DNA from 2 places in the Fictibacillus halophilus genome. Region 1 is predicted to be linked to the other one. Evidence: riboswitches for the same ligand, from Rfam matches in the RefSeq annotation. Region 1 holds a riboswitch; the other holds the start of a gene.

Region 1 (5,550 bases):
TTCCTTTGAGATTTAGGAAATGAACAGTCAGTTTTTTTATTTGTGATGCATCATGTAGTAGGTGATGCCTGTTCTTTATTATTTTTCTTAAAACGTTTTTTAATGAAAGTCATAACAAATAGAAGTGGAATATAACTAATAGCTAAATAAAAACCGATCTTGTTCGTGTAGTTATTTAGCATGTTAATTTTGAGTCGAGTGTCTAGATAGTAACAAGCAGCCAATGTGATTGCTAACAATATGATGAGCGTGATATGTTGTCTAATATTCAACATCAGTTTCCCTATACGGCTCGAACACCATATCGCGAGTGTAATGTTTGGCAAGATCACAAGACACCACATTGAAACGAATACAAAATCAAATCGTTCCACGAATGAAACTTGAACGATCTTCACCATAGAGAGAGTTGCCCAAATATTTCTAGACAGTTGCTCTTGGCTAAAGAACGCAAACGAAAACAAAGTGACTAGCAAGTACATCATAAATGTAAATAGATTAGCATGATGGGCAAATTTTTGAGATCGTTTAGCGTTTTTAATAAATGGATAAAAAACAAGCAGCGTTTCAAAACCAAGATAACTAAGCATCATATTTTTAGTTGCCGACAAGTAATCCCTAATATTTTCATCAAATACAGGCAGAAGGTTAGAAAAATGAGTAAATTCCAATGGATACACGAGTAACACGATCAGACCTAACGGAATGACCACTCCTAAAAAACAGATTCCTGCAACCGTTCGAAAACCAGATGAAACGACATAATACGTTAATAAAAGGAATACAGCTGCAATTTTCCATGTACTTAAAGTCGGAAACATCCATACTTGAATAACTTCAATATATGTTCTTAACACAGTAATCGACCAGAGCAGAAAATATAAAAGTAAAAACAGGTTGAATAGATTTCCAATAAACCCGCCAAACAATGATTTATGTGTTGTCACGATATCCCCATCCCCGTTATCAAGCACATAATAGATCATCCATATGAGAATATGTACGAAAACGGCCGCTATGATAACTGATATCCAAGAATCATAGCCTGCGTATTTAGCAATGATGCGTTGATACCCAAGAACCCCTACCCCGACTTGTTCAGAATGGACGAGGAAAAAGACAAGAAAGGGAGAAACGAGAAAAGCTTCTTTAATTTTTTGCATGATGCGTGCTCTTCCTTTCTATAGACTAGCTATAAAATCTTGTTTTAGCTTTCCCTAGAGCAACGCAAATAACCCATAAATAACCAAAAAAGCTAATGCAGAATGAAGGAACTTCTCCTCACTGCATTAGCTTTCTTTTCTTTATCCGGTGAACACTTCACCGTCTGGATACCTAATATTATCTCTTGTTTGTTTTGCCAAACTAAACGCTAACGTCAGTGGCCCTAATTTACCGAAAACCATTACCACACAAATCACGATTTTCCCGATCACTGTGAGATCCGGGGTTAGCCCCATACTCAGTCCAACCGTACCAAACGCCGAAACAACTTCAAACACGATCACCATAAATGATGTATCTTTTTGAACAAAAGTGATTATAAACAATGCTGCAAATATAAACAATATTGAAATGGTTGTTATAGCAAGAGCTCTGTATACCACGGCGTTTCGGATTGTGCGTTTCATTACGACTGTATCTTCTTTCCCTTTCAAGAAAGCTGCTACGGTAAAGATGATTACAACAAAAGTTGTGAGCTTGATCCCCCCACCAGTGGATGTGCTCCCCGCTCCAACAAACATCAGGAGTATCATTAACAAAGACGTGCCCGGATTTATTGCTGTCATATCAATCGAGTTGAATCCTGCTGTTCTTGGTGAGATTCCTTGGAAATAGGAAGCCCAAAATTGCTCAGCTCCAGAGAGCATTCCGATCGTCTTAGGATTGTTGAACTCAAACAGATAGAAAAACAGAATCGCAACAATATTTATTATCAGGGTAGATAACAACATCACTCTTGAGTGCAAAGATAGAGTTTTCCACCTTTTACTGACCCATATATCCACTAAAACTGTAAAGCCAATCCCACCCGTAATAATCAGAAATGATATTACAATGTTCATCATCGGGTCCCCTACATAACCCATTAATCCGTCAGACCAAAGCGAGAATCCTGCATTGTTGTAGGCAGATATAACGTGAAATATACTATAGTAGATTCCTTTACTTACACCTAAGTCTGGTACTAGCCTTAATGACAGAAAGAAAATAGCAACGATTTGAATGCTTATAGAAAAAATAAAAAGATTACGAACCAATCTTATTACTCCACCAATTGATGGTTGGTTCAATGCTTCTTGCATTAAAACACGTTGTTTGATGGAGATTTTTCTTCCCATCATGATAACCACTAATGACGCAAAAGACATTACACCAAGTCCGCCTACTTGGATTAAAAATAAAATGACAACCTCACCAAATAGAGTAAACGTTGAGCCAGGATCAACTGTAGCCAAGCCTGTTACTGTTGCTGCTGAAGTTGCAATAAAAAAAGCATCTACCCAAGACAATGACTCTTCATGAGCAATGGGCAGTTTCAATAAACACATACCTACAAAAATTAGAAATAAGAATAACGTTGCTAAAAATTGTGGAGGACTTAGCTTAATTGGATTGTGCAAAAAACGTTTATGCTTTTTTACATGTAGTGCCAAGGCTTACACTTCCTCATCCTCAAAGCGATTTAGATCTTCGTTACGGCCGATCACGACAAGTATATCCCCATATTGAAGTGATACGTCAGCAATAGGTGAAACGAGTATCTCATCTCCACGTTTGATTGCGACAATATTACATCCATAACGTGCCCGAACATCAAGGTCTGTTAACGTCTTGTTAACAAGCTTATCCGTTACACCTATCTCTACAATACTGTGTTCATGCGAGAGCTCAATAAAATCAATAATCTTTTCAGAAGAAATGAGTTGAGCAACGCGAAGCGCCATATCACGCTCTGGGTGAATAATCCGGTCTGCTCCTAGCTTTTCCAACACTTTATGATGATAATCATTCTGTGCTTTAACCCATACCTTTTGAACACCTGCTTCTTTTAGAAGTAAAGTCGTTAAGATACTTGATTGAATGTCTTCTCCAATTGATACGATGACGTGGTTAAAATTTCGAATCCCTAAAGACTTCATGACGTTTTCATCGGTTGAGTTCGCTTGAACGGCTTGAGTAGCTATTGTTGCAAACTCGTTTACTCTTTCCATGTCTTTATCTATAGCTAAAACATCATATCCCATCGTGGCAAATTCTCTACAGATACTGCCTCCAAAACGTCCTAGCCCAATAACTGCAAACTGTTTTTTCATTATGGTCTCCCCTTAAAATCCATGAAGTTTTTGCTTCGTTGTTCTCTAGCCTTGCTGGATAAGAGGTTTACAAATTTAAGTAAAAAAACGCAAAAAAAGACCACACAAAAAAGCGGGTCCGGTTTTCCACCAAATTGACCTCTCCAGTGACATGACGCTTACGGGGTTAGCTGTCGGATTAGGGATTGGAGTATCCCTTTTTGCTAGTAGAGCAAAATTCACCCCAAAAGATTGGTTCCCCCGTTTTACAGTAGTTTCATCATAAAAACAACTGTAAATTCAGCGATCTAAAGCCTGCTAAATTTTGAATTACATATACTGTAATCCTCTATCTTTTAAATGTCAATCCATTTTTATAGGGTTAACAAATACTTTACATTTTACCTGAAAATTGAAGAATCAATACAACGATTCCAATCAACCAAACATAAATAGCAAACCCTTTTAACGTACCGGTTTGAAGAAGTCTAATCATCCACTTTACCGCCACATATCCAAATAGAGCTGACGCCAATGTACCCACTAATAAAGCTGAATAAGAGATAGGAGGATGTGCTCCAGCAAATAGATCTTTAGACTGCAATACTACTCCACCTGCAATGGATGGGATTGAAAGTAAAAAGGAGAAATATGCAGCAGCTTTTTTATCAATCTTACAGAAAAGAGCCGCTGCGATTGTGAGTCCTGAACGTGAAATAGCAGGAAGAATGGCTGCTCCCTGAAACGTGCCGATCACAAGTGCATCACGTATAGAGATATCCTCAATTCCTTTGTATCCATTCCGTTTATAAGAGTCAGCCCACCAAAGCAGAAAACCTGTGATTAAAAACTCCCACCCAACCGTGATTCCCGTTTTTGAGATCTCTTCAAAAAAATCTTTAAATGCCAGTCCTATTATAGCGGTCGGTATCGTACCAGCTATCAGCAGAATGCCCGTTTTGCTGAAGGGGCTTTTTATCACTTTTAGAATTTCTCTCCAATACACCGTCATCACGGCAATAAGTGTTCCGATATGAAGCATGCTATCCAAAAATAAACCGGCTTCCTCTAACTGAAACATTTGCCTGCCAAGAAGCAGGTGTCCTGTAGAACTTACAGGTAAAAATTCTGTTACCCCTTGCACAATGCCCAATATTAAGGCCTCGAGCCAATCCATAAAAAATCCCCCTCAACTTACACGGTCTCGTACAACCTATTCCTGAGGAGGATTTTCTATTCTTGTTTTTTTGTATCACAGTAGGAGCTTTACAGAACCCCTGAGAATAAACGAGCAAATGATTCTTTTGTACGTTCCCATAAACCTCTTTTGTAAAACTCAACGGGTTTAACTCTAACAGATTCGACCATGTCTTCTTCGTATTGTTCTACGAGATCACCGACAGATCCTGTATTTAGCAAGAACACGTTCACTTCAAAATTAAGATGAAAACTTCGCATATCCATATTAGCAGTACCGATCGAAGCTGTATCACCATCGATAATGATAACCTTTTGATGAAGAAATCCTTTTTTGTAGGAATAGATTTCTATTCCCGAACGCAGAAGTTCTGGGAAATAGGAACGCGTTGCATATTGTGTTAAAAAGCCATCATTGATTTCAGGAACTAATAATCGTACCTGAACTCCTTTTTTAGCAGCCACTCTTAAAGCTGTTCGAATCGCTTCATTAGGTACGAAGTATGGCGTTGCAATCCAGATTGATTTCTCTGCACATGAGATCAGCGAATAGAAAAGATCACTCATGATTCCTAGCTGGGTGTCTGGACCACTAGCAACAACATGAACGGTTCCGTCTCCTTCAGCAGGGTATGAGGTAGTAAGGTGATTATCTTCTAACAGATCTTCTCCACAAACATATTCCCAATCCATTAAAAAGATCGCATGAAGAACTTGAACACCTTCTCCTTCCATTACCATGTGAGTATCACGCCAGAAACCAATTTCAGGATCCTCTCCTAAATATTCGACACCTACATTCAATCCTCCAACAAATCCAACCTTACCATCTATAATGATAATCTTACGATGGTTTCTGAAATTGAGTTTTTGGTTAAAGAAGCCATATCGTACTGGTAAGAAAGCTTCAACTAAGATTCCTGCTTTTTTCATTCTGTCGATGTCATATTGCTGAAGAGAAAGACTTCCTATTCCATCATATAGGAACCTAACTTTTACACCTTCATTGGCTTTTCTAATTAACAGATCAATAATATCTTTACCAAGGCGATCTGAG
Region 2 (5,550 bases), 2.2 Mb from region 1:
CAACCTAATGAGGGAATAGAAAGAATGAGGGAAAGACGAGCAAGAGTAAAGAATGAGATTATGCTTACAAATGGACCAGGTAAACTGAGTAAAGCAATGGGATTCACATTAAGTGATAATGGTAAGAAGATCAATGAGGGAAATATACGAGTAGAAGAAGGAATGATAGTAGTACAGAATGAAATTATCTCAGGTCCTCGTATCGGAATACAATATGCCGAAGAAGCCGTTCATTATCCTTATCGGTTCTGGATAAAAAACAACCCTTACGTATCACGTTAATACGCAGGGTTGTTTTCTTTGTTCGTTGAAACCGTAACATCTTCTTCCTGCATGTAATCAACCGTGGTTGTTCGGTTGGTATCTTGCATCCATGCTAGGTGATGATACGTTTGTTTTTTCATAGAAACGTATTTAGCTTGCATAATCAACAGCCAGGAAAGAATGAAAAGTGCTGTTTTTAATACATTTTCCGCAGTAAGTGCAGCTACCTCAATCGGTAGTACATTCACTGAAATACTAGAAATCAATCCTATTACAACAGCGCCTAAGATGAACAATGGCTGGTTGGTACGTAAAAATCTCAGTCGATGCTGCAAGTAGTTCTGTAGTGACAAACGTTCTTGAGTATTGAACTGAAGGTATCTACTCTTAGCCGATTTGGCATTGGCCAATAATCCTTTAGATCGATCTTTCTTCCAAAGTGATTTCATAAATAAGGTGAATTCAATATCACTAGCGGGTTCGTTAATCATTTTTCTGTGAATAAAATTATGAGCTTGATAGAAGGTAAGTGCGTTCTGTACAAGCCTAAGTAATACGTATCCTGCGATGATCGTAAGTGAAAAGACAAACCAAAAAGAGTTCATCGCGCTCTCTGTTAACTCGATGATAGGATGAATAACGGTTTGAATCTGTACCCATATGATCTTTGCAGCAAGTGTTAATATCTCTAGCCATTTTTCCAAGAAGATCACTCCGAAATCTCATTATGTATCTTCTTATTTTACCATGATTTTTCACCAGTGCTTACATTTATTTACTCAACATTAAAAAACTAGGGAAATCGGCATATAAAAAAGCCGCAGAGGTTTAACCCCTGCGGCCGTTTATTGTGTTTATTTACGCACTAACTTCTTGATCACGAGTTCCAAGATGTTTGTCTTCACCTTTATCAACGATTACTGCACATGCAGCATCACCTGTAATGTTAACAGCTGTTCTTAGCATATCAAGAAGTCTATCAACACCTAGGATTAAAGCAATACCCTCAACAGGTAATCCTACAGAGTTCAATACCATCGCTAACATGATCAGTCCAACTCCAGGAACACCAGCTGTACCGATACTAGCAAGCACTGCAGTTAAAATAACAGTAAGCATCTCTGTAATACCTAAATTAACATCGTATACTTGCGCAATAAAAATCGTTGCAACACCTTGCATGATGGCTGTTCCATCCATGTTAATTGTTGCACCAAGCGGTTGAACAAAACCACTGATTGATTTTCGAACACCCAGATTTTCTTGAGCTGTTTTCATTGAGATTGGGAGTGTTGCATTCGAACTTGACGTACTGAATGCTACTGACATTGCTGGTGCAAAGCCTTTAAAGAACCAAATCGGGCTCTTCTTTGCTAAGAGAGCAATTGAACCTCCATAGGCTACAACAGAGTGAATGAAAAGAGCTAAAATAACTACACTCATATATAAGCCCATTGCTTTAATGGCATCCATTCCTTGGCTTCCGACAGCAGAAGCAATTAATGCAAATGCGCCATATGGAGCAAACTTCATAACCACGTTTACAAGGTACATCATAATATCGTTACCTTGTTCAATTAGATCCATAATCCCTTTTGTTTTACTACCCAGCATCGTTAGAGCGAATCCTACAAAAACTGAAAATGCGATAATTTGAAGCATATCACCTTCAGCCATAGCTTGAATAGGATTAGTAGGAATGATATTGAGTAATGTATCTGTTACTGCTGGTGCTTCTTGTTGCTCAAACTTTGCACCTTCTGTTTCAAAGTCCCCAACACCTGGTTTAAAGATGAGTGCTAAAGCCATAGCAATAATAATTGCGATTGTAGTTGTTGCTAAAAAGTAACCGACTGTTTTGGCACCTACTCTTCCAAGTTTCTTCGGATCACCTAATCCTGCTGTTCCAAGTACGATTGAAAAGAATACAATCGGAACGACTAACATTTTAATCAGATTTAAAAATAACGTTCCGACTGGCTTGAATACGTATTTATCAAGCACAGAAAATGCATCTGGAAAGGCTAAATTTAGAATAAGACCTGCAACTACCCCAAGTGCCAGAGCGACCAAGATTTTTGTAGATAATTTCATCAAAAAATACCCCCTTTATTAAATTTTCAAAATATTTAACTCGTGACTGAAGAGAAATATTACTAATATATGCCCTATTTGTTGCATATAAAAACCCACCGAAAATAGAGAGGATTTTCCGTGGGAATACACAGCTACACATAGACTTATCCCATGTGTAGAGTTCTCTCTCCAAAAACGCTTACGAGGTTAGCTGTCGGATTAGGAAATTGAGAGTTGTCCCTTTTGCTTACGCGCAAATTCATCCCAAGGCTTAGAAGCCATAATGTGGTTCCCCCGCTCCTGAATATTCAATCGAATAGAACATCAGGATTCAGCGAATCATATATCATATACTGTAATGTTATCAACATACATAAAATGATGTCAAGGAAACTTGCTATACTTATTTCTTCCAATTAATTGTTTCATGATGAATGTTTTTCCAGATTCTCACTTCTACCCCATAAGCATGTGAGAAAAAACGAATGATGTATAAGGTTCTATTTTTCAGGGAGGTATTGTAAATGAAAATTGTATTTTATGAAAAAGGTGAATTAAGTATTATCGTTGGAGCATCCAAGTTAAAAGGTGAACTTACGATTGAACAAATAAAGAACGAAAGCGAAAAAAAAGCAAAAGAACTGGGTGAATTGTTAGGACGAGAAATCGGATTCTTAATCGACATGAACGGAAAACTAGATACTCAATTCAAAAAATAAAAACCGGGATATCCCGGTTTTTTGTTTAAACGTATGCTAGCGATAACTTTTCTTTATTCCTTTTCAAAACCATTTCAGGACGTCCTTCATCTTGAATCTTCCCATCGTTTACTAGTATGATTCGGTCTCCTATAGCACGAGCATCCTCTTCATCATGAGTAACAAAGATAGAAGTGATTCCAGTACGTTTAAGAATTTCCTGTAGTTCATCCCTAATCTGTAATTGAAGCTTAGAATCGAGATTGCTAAAAGGCTCATCGAACATGATCAAAGATGGGTTTGGAGCCATAGCTCTTGCTAGTGCAACACGCTGCTGCTGCCCACCACTCAATTCATAAGGATAACGAGAAGCATAATCTTCCATACCCACAATAGCTAATAATTCTTCCATTCGCGATTGCTTCTGTTTACGATTCATTTTCGTTAGGCCAAATTTGATATTCTTTTCAACAGTCATATGAGGGAACAAAGCATAATCTTGAAAAACCAAACCAACACCACGTTTTTCTGGCTGAACAAAACGGAATGTATCGTTCATAACTGCCTGATCGATTAGGATCGACCCTTTTGATGGCACTTCTAGTCCTGCTATCAGACGAAGTAACGTACTTTTCCCACTTCCGCTTTCCCCTAAGATTACCGAAACTTCTCCCTGCTTAAAGCTTAGAGATAGATTTTCGAACAAAGGTTCACGCGAATTCTTGTAATGAAATGTTAGGTCTTTGATTTGAACAAACATTATTTTGGCTCCTTTTCTAATACTCTGTGTAAAAAGAAAATCGAAAGTGCACTTATACAAATAATCACCATTGATGAAACAGAGGCTTCGTGAATACGTTCGTCACTTGCATATTGAAATGTTTTTGTAGCCAACGTGTAAAAATTAAAAGGCTGTAGGATAAGAGTAAGAGGCAGCTCTTTTAAAATATCTACAAAAACAAGAATGAACCCCCCAGCAATCGCTCCTTTGATCATCTTGATATCTACTTTAAAAAATGTCTTCGTTACTGACATCCCTAACGTTCTTGAAGCTTCTGTGAAAACTGTTCCTACTTTATCAAAACCTGACTCAATCGAGTTAAAACCGACCGCAAGAAAGCGAACAACATAGGCAAAGATCAGCATACTAATACTGAGGCTCAGTACAAGAGTAGGCTCTAATCCAAGCCATTCGTATAACGTAATTACCTTTTCGTCCAGTGATAGAAATAAAGTCAGTACGCCGATTGCGATTACAGCTCCAGGAATCGAATAGCCTAAAACCGTTATTTTGGAAAATACCTTCCCTCCCCAACCTTTTGACAGACGACTAAAGTTAGCGATGATTAAGGCCACGATAATGATTAGAACTGAACCTATACCCGCAACAAAAACTGAGTTCCAAATCAAGTCTGCAAATGTAGCACTTAAAATGACGTCATATGTCATATACACCCAATGTAAAAGCTGTATAAAAGGAATTCCGAAAGCTAGAGCAAATAAAGAAATAAAAAAGCTTAGTACAGCGTATTTTTTCCAACCTTTAAGTTCTTTTGGTTCTAAGGGCCGTACTTTTGAAGTGGAATAGCTATACTGCTTCCTACCCCTTATTACTTTTTCAAGGATTAAGATCAAAATTACAATCAACATTAAAGTACCCGCTAACTTGATAGCTGAATAGATATCTCCCATTCCGAACCAAGCTTGAAATATGGCAGTACTAAACGTTTGGATACCAAAATATTTAACTACACCGTAATCATTAAAGACTTCAAGAATAACTAGACTAACGCCACCAACGATCGCTGCACGAGACACAGGCAGCACGACTTGTATAAATGTCATGAACGAACCTTTTCCTAACAAACGCGCATTCTCGATCAGTGATGATGACTGATTTTCTAAGAAGCTTCTTGTAATGATATAAACATAGGGATAAAGAAACATCGTAAAAATGAAAACAGCACCTGGTATGTTCATGATGTCAAAAAACTTTTGGTCTACTTTTATACCAAACTGGTTTCTTAATGTCGTCTGAATGACTCCTGTATAGTTTAGAATGCCATGGTACGTATAAGCTCCAATATAAGGTGGTATTGCAAGAGGAAGTATGAGACCCCATTTAAAGAATCGGTGCATGGGAACTTTATATGCAGAAACTAGCCATGCTGCACTCACCCCGATCAACACTGTGAAAAGGCCAGTGAAACTAACTAGCGTCACAGAATTCACGATATAATTTTTCAACATAAATTCTTTTATATGTTCCCAATTCTCATTACTCTCAGCGAATAACTGAACCATGATGAGCAAAGCTGGTAAAAGGATTAGAATAGAAAAAATCACACTAAGCAAAGCCCAACTATTAAACTGTGATCTCATTTTTCGAATTAGATACAAAATTTTCACCTTCTTTACTCATCAGCATTGATCTCGTTGTTTGTTTTACATGGAATTAGCCGTATCACAAATCGTGATACGGCAAAGTATTAACATTTATTTCCAGCTAACT

Evidence for each region. A riboswitch is a leader RNA that binds a small molecule or an ion and turns the genes downstream of it on or off. The one in region 1 is predicted to bind cyclic di-AMP.
Region 2: linked by a shared signal. The riboswitch ahead of I5J82_RS12375 (dicarboxylate/amino acid:cation symporter) and the one ahead of I5J82_RS01115 (potassium channel family protein) in region 1 are both predicted to bind cyclic di-AMP.

Annotation. Positions count from the first base shown of each region.
Region 1 is NZ_JAEACF010000001.1:198,889-204,438, reverse strand. It holds gene I5J82_RS01125 (GerAB/ArcD/ProY family transporter) at 51-1,163, opposite strand; gene I5J82_RS01120 (TrkH family potassium uptake protein) at 1,305-2,657, opposite strand; gene I5J82_RS01115 (potassium channel family protein) at 2,661-3,317, opposite strand; cyclic di-AMP (ydaO/yuaA leader) riboswitch at 3,457-3,612, opposite strand; gene I5J82_RS01110 (undecaprenyl-diphosphate phosphatase) at 3,691-4,473, opposite strand; gene cls (cardiolipin synthase) at 4,563-5,550, opposite strand, start outside.
Region 2 is NZ_JAEACF010000001.1:2,379,278-2,384,827, forward strand. It holds gene I5J82_RS12365 (DNA-3-methyladenine glycosylase) at 1-282, shown strand, start outside; gene I5J82_RS12370 (hypothetical protein) at 279-968, opposite strand; gene I5J82_RS12375 (dicarboxylate/amino acid:cation symporter) at 1,123-2,358, opposite strand; cyclic di-AMP (ydaO/yuaA leader) riboswitch at 2,522-2,687, opposite strand; gene I5J82_RS12380 (hypothetical protein) at 2,865-3,059, shown strand; gene I5J82_RS12385 (ABC transporter ATP-binding protein) at 3,085-3,798, opposite strand; gene I5J82_RS12390 (ABC transporter permease) at 3,798-5,420, opposite strand; gene I5J82_RS12395 (Fe(3+) ABC transporter substrate-binding protein) at 5,535-5,550, opposite strand, start outside.